3 linked regions of the Ancylobacter polymorphus genome follow. Each later gene encodes a partner of the first gene's protein in a complex. Links are inferred from orthologs where the notes say so. Each region holds a gene or a part of one and is shown on either strand. Other genes may lie near its edges.

Region 1 (5,734 bases):
AGTGCGGCGGCGAGCGCCTGACCGCCGGCGGCGTTGTGCCCGCCATCGAGCCAGATGTCGACGCCTTCCGGCGCGCGGGCGGTGAGCGGGCCGGGGCCCAGCCGCTGCAGCCGCGCCGGCCATTGCGCGGCGCGCATGCCTTCCTCGAAGGCGGCGGGCGGCAGGCCGAGATTGGCGACGCGCAACGCTTCCACCGCGAGGCCGGCATTGACGATCTGGTGCGGGCCGACGAGGCGCGGGCGCGGCAGGTCGAGCAGTCCCGCCTCGTCGGCGACGACCAGCCTGCCGCCTTCCTCATGCGCCTGATAGTGCTCGCCCATGACCGAGAGCGGCACGCCGAGCCGCGCCGCCTGCCGTTCGATCGTGCGCAGCGCCTCGCGCGGCTGGTGGCCGAGCACGGCGGGCACGCCGCGCTTGAGGATGCCGGCCTTTTCGCCGGCGATCTCCGCCACGGTCTCGCCGAGGAAATCGACATGGTCGATGGAGACCGGGGTGATGACACTCACCAGCGGCCGCTCGATCACATTGGTGGCGTCGAGCCGGCCGCCGAGGCCGACTTCCAGCAGCAAGATGTCGGCGGGGGTTTCCGCGAACAGCAGCAGCGCCGCCGCCGTGGTGATCTCGAAAAAGGTGATCGGTTCGCCGCCATTGGCCTCTTCCGCCCGCGCCAGTGCGCCGGTGAGGCGGGCATCGTCCACCAGCGTGCCGGCGAGGCGGATGCGCTCGTTGAAGCGCACCAGATGCGGCGAGGTGTAGACATGCACGCGCTGGCCGGCGGCTTCCAGGATCGCCCGCATGAAGGCGACGGTGGAGCCCTTGCCATTGGTGCCGGCGACATGGATCACCGGCGGCAGCCGCCGCTCGGGATGGCCGAGCCGCTCCAGCAGCCGCCACATCCGGTCGAGCGAGAGGTCGATCAGCTTCGGGTGCAGCGCCAGCAGCCGGTCGAAAATGTCGTCGACCGGCGCCCGCGGCCCCTCGGTGGGCGCGGGGCCGGCGGCTGGAAGCGCGCTCATGGGGGCCTCAGGCGCTGGCGGGCGCGGGGTTGGCGGCGGGGACCGGCAGGGCCGGGGCTTCGGCCGCCTTGTCCTCGGCGGGCTTTGCTGCGGCCTTGGTCTCGCCCGCCACGGCCGGGGCGCGCATCAGCAGGCGGCAGAGCCGCGCCAGCGTCGGGCGCATCTGGTGGCGGTGGACGACGAGGTCGATCATGCCGTGGTCGCGCAGATATTCGGCGCGCTGGAAGCCCTCCGGCAGCTTCTCGCGGATGGTCTGCTCAATGACGCGCGGGCCGGCGAAGCCGATGAGCGCGCCCGGCTCGGCGATCTGGATGTCGCCCAGCATGGCATAGGAGGCGGTGACGCCACCCGTGGTCGGGTTGGTCAGAACCACGATATAGGGGAGCTTCGCTTCGCGCAGTTCCTGGATGGCGCAGGTGGTGCGCGGCATCTGCATCAGCGAGAGGATGCCTTCTTGCATGCGCGCGCCGCCGGAGGAGGCGAACATGATGAAGGGCGTGCCGCGCGAGGCGGCGGTCTCAAGCCCGGTGACGATGGCCTCGCCCGCCGCCATGCCGAGCGAACCGCCCATGAAGCCGAAATCCTGCACCGCCACGGTGACGGGCAGGCCTTCCAGCTTGCCATAACCGACCTTCACCGCGTCCTGCGCGCCGGTCTTGGTCCGGGCGTCCTTGAGGCGGTCGACATAGCGCTTCTCGTCGCGGAACTTCAGCGGGTCGATGGCCACCGCCGGCAGGCCGATATCGTACCATTTGCCGCCGTCGAACACCGAGCGCAGACGCGCCGTCGGGTCCATGCGCATATGATAGCCGGAGCCGGGGACGACGTGGAGATTCGCCTCCAGATCCTTATGGAACACCATCTGCCCCGTCTCCGGGCACTTCACCCAGAGATTTTCCGGCACTTCCCGACGGTTCAGGAAGGAGCTCAGCTTGGGGACGACGTTCGAGATCCAGTTCAACGGTCGGGCTCCGGACGGTGACGCAGCGGCCGCGACGGGGGTCTCCCCGCCGCCGGCCGCCCCTCATCTAATGCCGCAGAAGGGCGATGAAAAGGCGCACGCGCGATTCGGCCGCGGCCGCGCGGGCGTGCGCCGGCTTTGATCGCTATTCCGCCGCCTGGCGGCGTACCCCGCGCACGGCCTGGGCGAGCCGGCCGACCAGATCGGTGACGGCGGTAATGGTCGCGGGCGTGGCGCGGTTCTCGGCATCGAGCGTGGCGCGCAGCGCGTCGATCAGCGCCGAGCCGACCACCACGCCATCGGCATTGGCGGCGATGGCGGCGGCGCTCTCCGGCGTCTTCACGCCGAAGCCGACCGCGACGGGCAGCGTGGTGTGGCGCTTGATCCGCGCCACCGCCCGGCCGACCGCGTCCGGGTCGGCCTGCGCCGCGCCGGTGATGCCGGTGATGGAGACGTAATAGACGAAGCCCGCCGTGTGCTTCAGCACGGCCGGCAGCCGCTGGTCGTCGGTGGTCGGGGTGGCGAGGCGGATGAAGTCGAGCCCCGCCGCCAGCGCCGGCAGGCAGAGTTCGCCGTCTTCCTCCGGCGGAAGGTCGACCACCACGAGGCCGTCGACGCCCGCCGCCTTGGCGTCGGCCAGGAAGCGTTCGACGCCATAGACATAGACCGGGTTGTAATAGCCCATCAGCACCAGCGGCGTGGTGGCGTCGCTCTCGCGGAAGGTCTTCACCATGGCAAGCGTCTTGGCCAGCGTCTGGCCGGCCGCTAGCGCGCGCAGGCCCGCGGCCTGGATCGCCGGGCCGTCGGCCATCGGGTCGGTGAAGGGCACGCCGAGTTCGATGATGTCGGCGCCCGCCGCCGGCAGCGCCTTGAGCAAGGCGAGCGAGGTATCATGGTCGGGATCGCCGGCGGTGATGAAGGTGACGAGCGCGGCGCGCCCCTCGGCCGCGCAGGCGCGGAAACGGGTTTCGATGCGGGTGCTCATAGGCTCGTTCCCAGAATGTCCGCCACCTGCGGGATGTCCTTGTCGCCACGGCCGGAGAGGTTGACCACCATCAGGTGATCTTCCGGGAAGGTGGGGGCGAGCTGCGCGACCTTGGCCAGCGCATGCGCCGGCTCCAGCGCCGGGATGATGCCTTCGAGCTTCGCCACCAGCTGGAACGCTTCCAGCGCCTCGTCATCGGTGGCGGAGATATAGGTGGCGCGGCCGGTGTCGTGCAGCCAGGAATGCTCCGGCCCGATGCCGGGATAGTCGAGGCCGGCGGAGATGGAATGCGCCTCGGCGATCTGGCCGTCCCCGTCCATCAGCAGATAGGTGCGGTTGCCGTGCAGCACGCCCGGGCGCCCGCCGGTGAGCGAGGCGGCGTGCTGGCCGGAGGGGATGCCGTGGCCGGCGGCCTCGACACCGAAGATCTTCACGCTCGGGTCATCGAGGAAGGGGTGGAACAGGCCCATGGCGTTGGAGCCGCCGCCGATGCAGGCGATCAGGCTGTCCGGCAGCCGGCCTTCCATCTCCAGCATCTGCTCGCGGGTCTCGGTGCCGATGATGCTCTGGAAGTCGCGCACCATGGCGGGGTAGGGGTGCGGGCCCGCCACCGTGCCGATGCAGTAGAAGGTGTCGGCGACGTTGGTCACCCAGTCGCGCAGCGCCTCGTTCATCGCGTCCTTCAGCGTCTTCGAGCCGGACTGGACGGGGACGACGCTGGCGCCGAGCATCTTCATGCGGAACACGTTGGGCGCCTGCCGGGCAACGTCGACGGCGCCCATATAGACGACGCATTCGAGGCCGTAGCGCGCGCAGAGCGTGGCGGTGGCGACGCCGTGCTGGCCGGCGCCGGTCTCGGCGATGATCCGCTTCTTGCCCATGCGGCGGGCGAGCAGGATCTGGCCGAGGACGTTGTTCACCTTGTGCGAGCCGGTGTGATTCAGCTCTTCGCGCTTGAAGTAAATCTTCGCGCCCATCCCTGCCGGCGCGCCGGCGCGCAGATGCTCGGTCAGCCGCTCGGCGTAATAGAGCGGGCTCGGCCGGCCGACATAGTGCTTCAGCCCGGCATCCATCTCCGCCTTGTAGGCGGGATCGGCCTTGGCTTCGTTATAGGCCGTCTCCAGATCGAGGATGAGCGGCATGAGCGTTTCGGCAACGAAACGGCCGCCGAAGAGGCCGAAATGCCCGTTCTCGTCGGGGCCGGTGCGGAAGGAATTGGGAGCGTTCACGACGGGCTCGTCTCTCTGGCAGGTGAAGGCGGCGTCGGCGCGGAGCCGTGGGCGGTGTCGCCGGTCGGGGCGGAAGATCCTTGCGCCTCGGCCGTCCGCGCGGCGCGCAAGAAGGCCTCGATGCGGGACGGGTCCTTGATGCCGGGTCCACGTTCGACACCGGAGGATACGTCGAGGCCGGGCGGATGGATGAGCCGCACCGCGTCCGCGACGTTTTCCGGGTCGAGCCCGCCTGACAGCATGAAGGGCCGGGCGAGGTCAAGGCCGGCGATGAGGTTCCAGTCGAAGGCGACGCCATTGCCGCCGGGCAGGGTGGCGCCCTCGGGCGGCTTGGCGTCGAGCAGCAGCCGGTTGGCCACGCCTTCATAGGCGGCCAGCGCGGCAAGGTCTTCGGCTGAGGCAATGCCGAGCGCCTTCATGACCGGCAGGCCGAAGCGGGCACGGATGGCGGCGACGCGCTCCACGCTCTCGCGACCGTGCAGCTGCAGCATGTCGGGGCGCAGCGCGTCGATGATGGCGGCCAGCGTCGCGTCGTCGGCATCGACGGTGAGCGCGACGATCTGCGCCCGCCCGCGCGCCTGAGCGCCGAGGGTGGCGGCGGTGGCGAGGTCGACATGGCGCGGCGAGGGGGCGAAGAACACCATGCCCACCATGTCCGCACCGGCACTGACGGACGCCTCCAGCGTCTCGGCGGTGCTCAGCCCGCAGATTTTGATCTCAAGCGACAAGGCCGCCTCCTCGGAACAGAGCCACCTAGCATGAACGGCTCTTTGACGCGAGGGCATCGCCGAGGACGGGGCTGACTCCGGCGCAGAAGCCCGGCGACACGCACGCGGCCAGAGGCGGCAGGCGCCTGTGGACGGATTCTGAGAATAATCCTCATCATAAATCGGTTTTTCTCGGTGCGGGCTGTTCCCCTCTTGGATACGGCGTCCTAGCGTGCCGCGGCGTGGCCGGCCGATCTCCCGCGCGCAACCGGCCTTCACCAGAAGCCCTCGCGATGACGACCGCCATGACCGATCCGCACCCGATCAAGGTCTTCGTGCAGCTTTCGCACGGCCAGGACGCGGCCGAATGGGAGCGGAACCAGCGGAGCGGTGCGCTCATCGGCATCAACGACCCCTCGCCCTATGGCTACCGGCGCGCCGAGCGCGAGGGCTGCGAAGTCCGCTTCTCGCGCGCGGGTCGTGAAGGGCTGCTCGGGAAGGGTCTGCGCGGCGCGCTGCGGCTGGCGCTGGGCTTCGACCTCGTCCATGCGCTCCGCAACCGGGCGGAGATCTTCCGGGCCGACATTGTGTGGACGCACACCGAGGCCCAGTTTCTCGCGGTGGCGATGCTGCTGTCGCTGGCACGGCGTTCGTCCCGGCCCAAGCTCCTCGGCCAGTCGGTGTGGCTGATGGATGAGTGGCGGCGGCTGTCGCCGCTCCACCGTCCGCTCTACCGGTGGCTGCTCCGGCGGGTCGATGTGCTGACCTTCCATTCCCCGGAGAACCGGCGCCGCGCCCAGGCGGTGTTCGGCCGCCCCGACGCCGAGCTGGTGCCG
Region 2 (5,641 bases), 1.2 Mb from region 1 along the record:
GGCACGGCGGACGACAAGGTGTTCGCGGTGCTGAACGCCCGCCACCATGAGCAGGAATCCTACATCGTCAGCCAGGCCGGCGTGCCCGGCGCCGTTACCATCGCCACCAACATGGCCGGCCGCGGCACCGACATCCAGCTCGGTGGCAATGCCGAGATGCGCATCAGCCACGAACTCGGCGACATGCCGGAGGGCGAGGAACGCGCCGCCGCCGAAGCCCGCATCCGCGACGAGATCGCCAAGCTGAAGGCGAAGGCGCTGGAAGCGGGCGGGCTCTACGTCATCGGCACCGAACGCCATGAGAGCCGGCGCATCGACAACCAGCTGCGCGGCCGCTCCGGCCGCCAGGGCGACCCCGGCCACTCGCACTTCTTCCTGTCGCTGGAAGACGACCTGATGCGCATCTTCGGGTCGGACCGGCTCGACGGCATGCTACAGAAGCTCGGCCTCAAGGAGGGCGAGGCGATCGTCCATCCTTGGATCAACCGCGCGCTGGAAAAGGCGCAGCAGAAGGTCGAGGCGCGCAATTACGACATCCGCAAGAACCTGCTGAAATACGACGACGTGATGAACGACCAGCGCAAGGTGGTGTTCGAGCAGCGCGTGGAACTGATGCAGGACGAGGACGTCGCCGAGACGGTCGCCGAAATGCGCCATGGCGTCATCGAGGACATCGTCACCAAGCATGTGCCGCCCAATGCCTATCCCGAGCAGTGGGACACGGACGGCCTTGACGAGCAGCTGCAGCGCGTGCTCGGCCTCGACCTGCCGGTCAAGGAATGGGCGGCCGAGGAAGGCATCGCCGACGAGGAGATGCGCGAGCGCGTGCAGCGCCGGGCCGATGAAGCGATGGCGCTTAAGGCGGCCAAATACGGCCCCGACATCATGCGCTATGTCGAGAAGTCGATCCTCTTGCAGACGCTGGACCACCTCTGGCGCGAGCATCTGGTGACGCTCGATCATCTGCGCCAGGTCATCGGCCTGCGCGGTTATGCCCAGCGCGACCCGCTGAACGAGTACAAGTCGGAAGCCTTCCAGCTGTTCGAGGCTATGCTCGCCAATCTGCGCGAGGCGGTCACCGCCCAGCTGATGCGCGTCGAGGTGATGGCCGCGCCGCAGACCGACGAGATGCCGCCCATGGCGCCGCACCATATCGACGCGGCGACCGGCGAGGACGAGTTCGCGCTCGCCGACGCCGAGATTGCCGCGGCGGCGACGCTGGCCCCGGCTTTCGACGCGGCGACGCCGAACCGTGACCCCAATGACCCCTCGACCTGGGGTCGGGTCGGCCGCAATGAGGCCTGCCCCTGCGGTTCGGGCCTGAAATACAAGCACTGCCACGGCAAGTTCGTCTGAGGCGGAGCGATGGGTGACGGGGCGCAGGGCGATCGAAATGACGACCTGCATCGCGTCGCCGCCGCCGAACAGCGGCTGCGCGACGCCGCTCTCGCGGGCGATGTCGCCGCGCTCGACGCGCTGCTGGCCGACGATCTGGTCTTCGTCAACCAGTTCGGCCATGTACTGAGCAAAGAGGACGATCTCGACCTGCACCGCACCGGTGCTTTCCGGCTGGAGCGGCTGACCTTTTCCGACTATCGGATCAGCCATCTCGCGCCCGGGCTGGTGCTCGCGGTGCTGCGCGCCGATGCCACTGGGACGGCGGGCGGAGCGCCCTTCGAGGCAAGGCTGCGCTTCACGCGGGTATGGCGGAACGAAGCCACGGGCTGGCGGGTCGCCAGCGCCCACAGCACCCCGCTCGCCTGAATCCCTTTCGGGACCTTACTGAACCGCTGAGAAGCTACCCGGCGCCAGAATGCCGGCAGCACCCGGGAGGGTCTGAACCGTGCCGGGCGTCGTCGCAGAGCCGGACGACACCACCGAAGGAGCCGAAGCGGCGGCGGCAGGCGCCGGCGGGTTCGCCCGCGTTGCCGCCTGCGGCGCCGCCGCCTGGCGCGGCACGGGCGGCCGGACGGGCGGAACCGGCACGTCGGCGATCGGCTCGGCCGCCGGGGCCGTCTCTGCCGGCGGCGCGCTGCCGCCGAACAGGTTCTTTAGGCTGTCGAGAAAGCCGCCATTGCTGCCGGCATCGAGCGCGGCCAGCTGCGGCAGCGGCGCCCGCTCAGCCGGCCGGGCTTGAACGTCGGCAGACGGCGAGCCGCCGGCCTGCGGCGGGGTCGGCGCCGAAGCGGGCGTCGCTGCAGCCACGGCCGGCGGCGCGGAAGTGGTCGGCGCAGACGTCAGCCCGCCGAAAAGATTGTCGAAGAACCCACCCGTGCTGGGGGCGGCGGCGGCAACGGCGAGGCGCGGCCCGCCCGGCGCATCGTCCGGACGCGGCGCCGGCAGCGGAACGGCGGCGGCCTCGGTCACCGTATCGGCGGTGGCGAGCGCGATGCTCTCCGCCGGCGCCGGCTCCGTGGTCGAAACTCCATAATCGCTGCCTGGCGGCTTCACCACCGGCGGCAGCGAACCGGGCGCGGACAGTTCGGGGTTTTCCAGCTTGGCGAGGAACACCTTATGCATGCCGCCATCCTTGCCGGTTTTGACCGGGGCGACGGGCTGCAGCGCGCCGGCGCTGGCGATCTTGGTGCTGACCTCCTTCTGCCGGGCGGCGACTTCTTCCTCCAGCCCCTCCGGCATCGTGTAGTCCGGGCAGGGAAGGCTCGCCTGCAGCTTCTGGTTCGGGTCGACCGGCGTGGCGTTGAACACATAGCGCTTGCCGCAATAATCCACCTTTGGCGGCGCCTTGGTGATCTCGAACACGTCGCTGCCTTCCTTCAGCATCTTCCAGAAGGCGAGATTCGGGTTGTTGCGGTGGCGGACCAGATTGTCCGTCGTCATGCGGAACGGATAGGCCTGCACCTGGAAGGAGCGCTGCCCGCCATAGAAGCTCTCGCGGCCGAGCGCGAAAATCTCCTGCACCTGCTCGTCGGTCATGGCGTAGCAGCCGCGCGAGGAGCAGTCGCCATGCACCATCAGATTGCTGCCGGAGCGGCCCCAGGCGCGGTCATAGGCATTGGGAAAGCCAAGGTCGAAGGCGAGGTAATAGCTGGAATTCGGGTTCATCTGGCCGGGGGTGATGGCGTAGAAACCCTCCGGCGCCTGCCGGTCGCCCTCCTTCACCTTCGGCCCCAATTCGCCGGACCAGCGGCAGATCGGGTAGGTCTTCAGCAGCGCATACTCGCCGCTGGTGGTTTCCTTCCAGACTTCGAGCTCGGATTCCTCCTTGAAGATCCGCACCACGATCGGGCTCGACTTGGTCATGCCCTTCTGGTCGATCAGCGCCAGAGTCTGCGGGGAGAGGCTCTTGCTCGCCTTCGACATGGGCGAGGAACTGTCGCCGCCATTGCAGCCGGCCAGCACCAGCGCGGTGCAGCCGGCCAATAGGGCCGCGCGCCAGCGCGCACCGAGTCCCCGGTCACGCGCCTGACGCGAGAGGCTCGAAATGGCCTGAAACCTCAACCCCGGTATCTCCCCGAAACCGCAGCGCACAAGGCGCCCGCGCCAAGCGTTATACCGCGTCCGGGGTCGGCGCAATCCCGCCGCGCATCACCGTCGATCACAGCCCGGCGAGGGGATCGCTTCGGCGCGCGCCCGTATCCGCTCAGAGATTGCGGCCGATGGCCAGGAACTTCTCGCGGCGGGCCTTGCGCAGCGCCGCCGGCTCCATCCCGTCGAGTTCCCCGAGCGCGGCCTCGATGGCATCGCCCGTCGCCCGCATCGCCGCCTCGGGGTCGCGATGGGCGCCGCCAGGGGGCTCGGGAATCACGGAATCGATGACGTGGAAACGGAGCAGGTCCTGCGCGGTGATCTTCATGTTCATCGCCGCTTCCTGCGCCTTGGCAGTGTCGCGCCAGAGGATCGAGGCCGCGCCTTCCGGCGAGATCACGCTGTAGATCGAATGCTCCAGCATCAGCACCCGGTTGGCGGTGGCGATGGCGATGGCGCCGCCGGAGCCGCCCTCACCGATGATGACGGCGACATTGGGCACGCCGAGCGAGAGGCAGGCATCGGTCGAGCGGGCAATGGCCTCGGCCTGGCCGCGCTCCTCGGCGTCGAGGCCGGGGAAGGCGCCGGCGGTGTCGACCAGCGAAATGACAGGAAGCGAGAAGCGGTCGGCCAGTTCCATCAGCCGCACCGCCTTGCGGTAGCCCTCGGGCCGCGCCATGCCGAAATTGTGCTTGATGCGGGTCTCGGTGCTGGAGCCTTTCTCCTGCCCGATCAGGCAGACGGCGCGGCCGCGAAAGCGGGCGAGACCGCCGAGAATGGCGTGGTCGTCGCCGAATTTGCGGTCGCCGGCCAGCGGGTCGAACTCCTCGAACAGCGCCGAGGCATAATCGGAGAAGTGCGGGCGCAGCGGATGACGCGCCACCTGCGTCTTCTGCGAGGGCGAGAGATTCGCGTAGAGCTGGAGCAGGGCGTCGCGCGCCTTGCCTTCCAGCCGCACGATATCGTCGCCAATGGCGACCGCGTCGCCCTGCGCCGCCATGGCGCGCAATTCTTCCAGCTTGGCCTCGAGTTCGGCCACGGGCTTCTCAAAATCGAGGTAGCTGCGCATTGGAAATGATTGAACCGGCTCACGGGAAAGGGGGGCCACCGGGAAGGACAGCCCGCGAAATCGGGCGGAAGCTGCCCCGAGAGGGTGGCGACGTCAAGGCAGGCGCGCATCTGCGCTCAATCGCCGCTGCCCTCACTGAGCGGATGCAGGTCGCGCACCAGGCTTTTCAACCGCTCATCGAGCACATGGGTATAGATCTGCGTGGTGGAAATGTCGCTGTGACCGAGCAGCGTCTGCACGATGCGCAGCTCCGCCCCATGCGCCAGAAGGTGGCTGGCGAAGGCGTGGCGCAGCACATGCGGCGACAGCCGCGCCGGATCGAGCCCGGCGGCCAGAGCGAGGTCTTTCAGGTCCAGCGCCACCTGCTGGCGGGTAATGTGCCCGCTCGCCGCGCCGGAGGGAAAAAGCCAGCGCCCGCGTTCGGCCGGTGCTTTGCGTCCGCCCGCCCCCGCCCGCTCCGCCGCGACCCTGTCCAGTGCCGCGCGATAGGCGGACATGGCGGCGCGCGCCGGCTCACCGAGCGGGACCAGCCGCTCCTTACTGCCCTTGCCGCGCACAATGATGGCGTCGCCGCGCGCATTCGCCGCCGAAGCCGGCAGCGCCGCGAGTTCGGACACGCGCAGACCCGTCGCGTAGAGAAGTTCGACGAAACAGGCGGTGCGCGCCCGCCGCGCGGCTTCAGCAAAGCTCGCCACCGCTTCGCCCGCCCGCTCATGGGCGGTGGCGATGAGACGGCTCACCTCCTCCTGCGACAGCACCTTGGGCAGCGGCCGGCTGCGGCGCGGCCCTTCCAGCACGGCGGCGGGATCGTCGCCGCGATGGCCCTCGGCATAGAGAAAGCGGTGGAACTGGCGCACGGCGGAGAGCTTGCGCGCCACGCTGGCGCTGGCGAGGCCGCGGGCGGAGAGCGCGGCGAGCCAGCCGCGCAGATCGGCGGTGGTGGCGCCCGCGATATCGCGGCCCTGCGTCGCCAGGAACCCTTCATAGTCTTCGAGGTCGCGCTGATAGGCGCCGAGCGTGTTCGCCCCGGCGCCCCGTTCAGCGGCCATCATGTCGAGAAACAGCTGCGCCTCGCGCGGGCTCATT
Region 3 (5,684 bases), 2.7 Mb from region 1 along the record:
CGCTATGCGCGGGCGATTTCCGGCTACCGCTTCGGCAGCATCTCCGACGCGCTGAACCAGATCGATTCGCTGATCGCCGACCAGCCGAATAATCCCTATTTCTACGAGCTGAAGGGCCAGGCGCTGCTGGAGGCCGGTCGGGCGCGGGAGGCGGTGCCACCTCTGCGCCGCGCCGTCGCGCTGTCCGATGGCAACCCGCTGATCCGCATGCTGCTCGGCCAGGCGCTGGTCGCCAGCGACGACAAGGCGTCGATGGAAGAAGCGGTACGCGAACTCAACTTCAGTCTGCAGCGCGAGCCGACCTCGCCCGCCGGCTGGCGCTACCTCGCCATGGCCTATGGCCGCAAGGGTGACATTCCCAATGCCGACCTCGCCTCGGCGCAGGCCGCCTATATGAGCGGCGATTTCCGCCTGTCGCGCGAGCTTGCCACCCGCGCCCGCAACGGCTTCAAGCTCGGCTCGCCGGGCTGGCTGAAGGCGGACGACATCGTCAACTACAAGCCGCCGGTGGACCCGAACGCCCGCCGCAAGCAGGCCGGCCAGTGACGGCCGGTACCGCCTCTTTCCCGCTGGAGACTCCCATGCTGCCCCTTCGCCTCCTCCGCCGCGCCGGCCGCGCGACCCTCGCGCTCGGCCTTGCCGCCGGCCTGCTGCTCGGCGCGGCGCACACACCGGCCTCCGCACTCGACGATGCCCAGCGCAAGGAATTCGAGAGCGTGATCCGCGACTATCTCGTGAACAATCCCGAGGTGATCCAGGAAGCGATCATGGTGCTGCAGCAGCGCCAGGCCGCGGCTGCGGCCAAGCAGCGCGAGACGGCGGTGGCCGAACTCAAGCCCCGCATCTACGACACCACGCGCGGCGTCGTAGTCGGCAACCCGCAGGGCGACGTCACCCTGGTCGAGTTCTTCGATTACAATTGCGGCTACTGCAAGCGCGCGCTGGGCGACATGGTCGACCTCATCAAGGGCGACCCCAAGCTCAAGGTGATCCTCAAGGAATTCCCGGTGCTCGGACCGGGTTCGGTGGAAGCGGCGCGCGTGGCGGTCGCCGTGCGCCTGACCGCGCCGGACAAGTATTTCGACTTCCACAAGAAGCTGCTCGGCGAACGCGGCCAGGCCAACAAGGACAAGGCGATCGAGGCCGCCGTCGCGGCCGGCGTCGACAAGGCGGCGCTGGAGAAGGCGCTCGACAATCCGGAAGTCAACGCCACGCTGCAGGACGACCTGCAACTGGCCGAGGCGCTCGGCATCGATGGCACGCCAAGCTATGTGCTGGGCGACCAGGTGGTGGTCGGCGCGGTCGGTCATGACCAGCTGAAGGACGCCATCGCCTCCGTGCGCAAGTGCGGCAAGACCCAGTGCTGACCGTCCATGGCTGAAGCTGCGGCGCGGACCGCCCCCACGGACCGCGCCGCACGCGGCCCCGCCGCAAGGTCCGCCGGCCGGGGATAATCCCCCGGAAAGCACGGCAGGGCTTGGCGCGGGGCCAGCCATTGCCTATAAACCCGCGGCCGTCCCGGCATGGGGCCGCCGGCGGCTGGCTCAACGAGGCGCGATGCCCGACACGGTGCATGTTCTCAACGGACCGAATCTGAACCTGCTCGGTACGCGCGAGCCGGAGATTTACGGCCGTGCGACCATCGCCGATGTGGAGGCCGCCTGCCGCGCCGCCTGCGAGCGTCATGGCCTCGACCTCGTCTTCCGCCAGACCAACCATGAAGGCGAGCTCGTCACCTTCCTTCAGGAAGCGCGCGGCTCGCGGGGCGTGGTGCTGAACGCGGCGGCCTATACCCACACATCCGTCGCCATCGCCGACGCCATCAAGGCGGCCGGCCTCATTGTCGTCGAAGTCCACCTGTCCAACGTCTTCGCGCGCGAAGCCTTCCGCCATCATTCCTATATTTCGCCGGTCGCCCGTGGGGTGATCTGCGGTCTGGGGATCGACGGCTACCGGCTCGCCATCGACGCGCTCGCCACCGCCGGTGGCAAGATCAGCTGAGGGAGACGGGCGAGCGACCGTCACGGGATCATGATGAAAACCAACAAGCCGAACATCGACCCCGCGCTCGTGCGCGAGATCGCCAACCTGCTGTCCGAAAGCGACCTCACCGAGATCGAGGTGCAGCACGAGGATCTGCGCATCCGCGTCGTCCGCGCCGCGCCCACCGTCTATGCCGCCCCGGTCGCGGTCGCGCCGGCCCCCGTGGCCGCCGCCGCCCCGGCACCGGCCGCCGCCGCGCCGGCGTCTGCCGCTCCCGTGGCCGACCTGTCGAAGCATCCCGGTCTCGTCACCTCGCCGATGGTGGGCACCGCCTATCTCGGCCCCGAGCCCGGCGCGAAGTACTTCGTCGAGGTCGGCTCGGTGGTGAAGGAAGGCCAGACGCTGCTCATCGTCGAGGCGATGAAGACCATGAACGCGATTCCCGCGCCCCGCGCCGGCACCGTGACCCGTATCATCGTGGAGAATGCGCAGCCGGTCGAATATGGCGAGCCACTCCTGATCATCGAGTGAGGCGCGCCTGATGTTCGGCAAGATCCTGATTGCCAATCGCGGCGAGATCGCCCTGCGCGTGCTGCGCGCCTGCAAGGAAATGGGCATCGCCACCGTGGCGGTTCATTCCACCGCCGACGCCAACGCCATGCATGTGAAGCTGGCCGACGAGAGCGTGTGCATCGGCCCGCCGGCCGCCAAGGACAGCTATCTCAACATACCCGCTCTGCTCGCCGCCTGCGAGATCACCGGCGCGGAAGCGGTGCATCCGGGCTATGGCTTCCTGTCCGAGAATGCGCGCTTCGCCGAGATCCTGATCGATCACGGTGTCGCCTTCATCGGGCCCAAGCCCGAGCATATCCGGGTGATGGGCGACAAGATCGAGGCCAAGCGCACCGCCAAGGCGCTGGGTATTCCGTGCGTGCCGGGTTCCGAGGGCGGAATCTCCTCCGACGACGAAGCGACCAAGGTCGCCCGCGACATCGGCTATCCCGTGCTGATCAAGGCTGCCGCCGGCGGTGGCGGACGCGGCATGAAGGTGGCGCGCTCGGAAGACGAGCTGTCCTCCGCCCTTTCGACCGCCCGCTCGGAGGCCCGTGCCGCCTTCGGCGACGACGCGGTCTATATCGAGAAATATCTCGGCACCCCGCGCCACATCGAAATTCAGGTGTTCGGCGACGGCAAGGGCAATGCGGTTCATCTGGGTGAGCGCGACTGCTCGCTGCAGCGCCGCCACCAGAAGGTGCTGGAGGAGGCCCCCTCCCCGACCATTACCGCCGAACAGCGGGCCCGGATCGGCGAGACCTGCGCCAAGGCGATGCGCGACATGAAGTATCTCGGCGCGGGAACCATCGAGTTCCTGTACGAGAATGGCGAGTTCTACTTCATCGAAATGAACACCCGCATCCAGGTGGAGCATCCGGTGACGGAAGCGATCACCGGCATTGACCTGATCCGCGAGCAGATCCGCGTCGCCGCCGGCGAGACGCTGAGCTTCGGCCAGAGCGATGTGGTTCTGCGCGGCCACGCTATCGAGTGCCGCGTGAATGCGGAGCACCCGCGCACCTTCCGGCCGTCGCCGGGCAAGATCGGCTACTGGCATGTGCCGGGCGGCCTTGGCGTGCGCATCGATTCGGCCGTCTATCAGGGCTACTCGATCCCGCCCTATTACGACAGCATGATCGGCAAGCTCATTGTCCACGCCGCCACCCGCGAGGAGTGCATCGCGCGCCTCAAGCGGGCGCTGAACGAGTTCGTGGTGGAAGGCATCGAAACCACGCTGCCGCTGTTCCGCGAGCTGGTCGAGAATGACGACATCAAGCGCGGCGCCTACGACATCCACTGGCTGGAGCATTTCCTCGCCGAGGGCGAGCCGGGCGCCTGAAGCTCCCTTCAGCATCAGTGATCAAACGACATCATGGCCGGGACGCGTCCCGGCCATTTTCATGTCCCCGGCGCCGTACGGCGCCTCCACCTTCACAGCGCCGCGCATCTCGGTCATGCTGGCCGCATGTCACACCCGCGCGAACATCAGGTCGAAATCACCCCGGACGTGCTGCTGAAGGCCTATGCCTGCGGCATCTTCCCGATGGCCGAGAGCGCCGACGACCCCGGCCTCTACTGGATCGAGCCGGAGCGGCGCGGCATCATTCCGCTGGACGACTTCACCCTTACGAGCCGCCTCGCCCGCACGGTGCGGGCCGACCGTTTCGAAATCCGCATCGACCACGACTTCGAGGCGGTGATCGATGGCTGCGCCGCCCCCGCCGACGGGCGCGGCTCGACCTGGATCAACCGGCGCATCCGCAAGCTCTATTGCGACCTGCACGCACGCGGCTACTGCCACTCCGTCGAGGCCTGGCAGGATGGAGCACTGGTGGGCGGGCTCTATGGCGTCCGGCTGGGGCGGGCCTTTTTCGGCGAGAGTATGTTCCACATCGCCCGCGACGCCTCCAAGGTGGCGCTGGTGCATCTGGTGGCCCGGCTGAAGAAAGGTGGTTTCGTGCTGCTCGACACCCAGTTCGTCACCGATCACCTGCGCAGCTTCGGCGCGATCGAAGTACCCAAGCGTCAGTACAGCCGGCTGCTGGGACAGGCGCTGGAAGCGGGCGAAGGGGATTTCTACTGCTGGCCGCCGGGCGAGGCGATCACCGGCGCGGTCTGCTTGCAGTCGGTCAGCCACACATCATAGATCGGGTGCTCGACCCCGTGCAGGCCGGGGCTGGAGGCGAACATCCAGCCACCGAACAGCGGCTGCACCTTGCCGTCGAGTGCGATTTCCTGAATCTCGACGAAGCCCGTGGTGTTCTGCTGCTCGCTCTCCGGCCGTGTATAGCAGGCGCGCGGCGTGATCCGCAGCGCACCGAACTGCACGGTTTCGTTGATCGCCACGTCGAAGCTGGTGATGCGGCCGGTGATCTTGTCGAGGCCGGCGAACTCGGCGGTGCGGTTCTCGATCTTCTGCTCCGGCGGCTGGATCACCTCGATGTCGCCGCTTGGGCCGACGGTCGCCTGCCCCGGCACTTCCGCCGGCGCGGGCGCGGGCGCGCGCGGCGTACCGGCGTCGGGGTCTTCCATGATGGAGGGCACACCCGCCCCACCCGGCGGCGAATCGGGGTCCTCGACCGGCCCTTCCATCTGCGGCGGCGGCGCCAGCGGCTGCGATTCCACCCCACCCTGCCAGCCCTGGGCGGCGAGAGGCGCGGCGGCAAAGCCTGCCAGCATCACCCCGGCGAGAAGCGCGGAGCGCAGGAACGGTCGGAAAGCGGAAATGCCGTGCACCGGAAAGCCTCGCGAAGCGCACTGCCCCTCCGGCGCGCGCAGGGGGCCAAGATGCCGGGCAATGCGGCGATGTCGGGGCGGGCGCGAAAATCCCGCGCGTGGCCCCACCTGCCCCGCCGGCGCGGCGGGCGTCACTCGGGCGTCCAGGCCTTGTAGTCGCCCGTCACGGCGGGGCGATGACCGAAGCCGATGGCCGAGCCGGGCGGGTGATAGGCATTGACGGTGCCGGTGGGGTTCGGCCGGTGCGGCTGCTCCCACTCGCGGGCGACATAGGTTTCCTCGCTCGGCGGCACGTCGGAGCGCTGGTGCATCCAGGCGTGCCAGCCGGGCGGAATGGCGGTGGCTTCGGCATAGCCGTTATAGATCACCCAGCGGCGCTCGAAGCCGAGCGAGGGGTCGATCTTGCGGCC

Evidence for each region.
Region 2: the proteins of accD (region 1) and K9D25_RS10690 are in contact, whole or in part, in a solved structure (PDB 8UXZ), measured with the Escherichia coli proteins. The link is inferred for Ancylobacter polymorphus from one-to-one orthologs.
Region 3: the proteins of accD (region 1) and accB are in contact, whole or in part, in a solved structure (PDB 8UXZ), measured with the Escherichia coli proteins. The link is inferred for Ancylobacter polymorphus from one-to-one orthologs.

Annotation. Positions count from the first base shown.
Region 1 is NZ_CP083239.1:1,091,388-1,097,121, reverse strand. The notes cover bases 1-2,950. They hold accD (acetyl-CoA carboxylase, carboxyltransferase subunit beta), read right to left. Parts: upstream 1,978-2,950; coding sequence 1,024-1,977; downstream 1-1,023. Other genes in these bases: trpA (tryptophan synthase subunit alpha), read right to left, coding at 2,123-2,950; K9D25_RS05180 (bifunctional folylpolyglutamate synthase/dihydrofolate synthase), read right to left, coding at 1-1,016. Also shown: more of trpA, read right to left, coding at 2,951-2,962; trpB (tryptophan synthase subunit beta), read right to left, coding at 2,959-4,191; K9D25_RS05160 (phosphoribosylanthranilate isomerase), read right to left, coding at 4,188-4,919; K9D25_RS05155 (glycosyltransferase), read left to right, coding at 5,192-5,734.
Region 2 is NZ_CP083239.1:2,268,224-2,273,864, reverse strand. What follows is about bases 2,579-5,435. They hold K9D25_RS10690 (acetyl-CoA carboxylase carboxyltransferase subunit alpha), read right to left. Parts: upstream 4,556-5,435; coding sequence 3,602-4,555; downstream 2,579-3,601. Other genes in these bases: K9D25_RS10685 (site-specific tyrosine recombinase XerD), read right to left, coding at 4,672-5,435; K9D25_RS10695 (L,D-transpeptidase family protein), read right to left, coding at 2,579-3,459. In the rest of the region: preprotein translocase subunit SecA, read left to right, coding at 1-1,356; K9D25_RS10700 (nuclear transport factor 2 family protein), read left to right, coding at 1,366-1,764; more of K9D25_RS10695, read right to left, coding at 1,780-2,578; more of K9D25_RS10685, read right to left, coding at 5,436-5,640; K9D25_RS10680 (hypothetical protein), read right to left, coding at 5,637-5,641. UniProt on the Escherichia coli protein: Component of the acetyl coenzyme A carboxylase (ACC) complex. First, biotin carboxylase catalyzes the carboxylation of biotin on its carrier protein (BCCP) and then the CO(2) group is transferred by the carboxyltransferase to acetyl-CoA to form malonyl-CoA.
Region 3 is NZ_CP083239.1:3,809,303-3,814,986, forward strand. What follows is about bases 875-3,774. They hold accB (acetyl-CoA carboxylase biotin carboxyl carrier protein), read left to right. Parts: upstream 875-2,034; coding sequence 2,035-2,514; downstream 2,515-3,774. Other genes in these bases: K9D25_RS18260 (DsbA family protein), read left to right, coding at 875-1,367; aroQ (type II 3-dehydroquinate dehydratase), read left to right, coding at 1,558-2,001; accC (acetyl-CoA carboxylase biotin carboxylase subunit), read left to right, coding at 2,525-3,774. Also shown: K9D25_RS18255 (M48 family metalloprotease), read left to right, coding at 1-546; more of K9D25_RS18260, read left to right, coding at 582-874; more of accC, read left to right, coding at 3,775-3,877; aat (leucyl/phenylalanyl-tRNA--protein transferase), read left to right, coding at 4,004-4,684; K9D25_RS25100 (DUF2155 domain-containing protein), read right to left, coding at 4,615-5,274; K9D25_RS18290 (NADH:ubiquinone oxidoreductase subunit NDUFA12), read right to left, coding at 5,406-5,684. UniProt on the Escherichia coli protein: This protein is a component of the acetyl coenzyme A carboxylase complex; first, biotin carboxylase catalyzes the carboxylation of the carrier protein and then the transcarboxylase transfers the carboxyl group to form malonyl-CoA.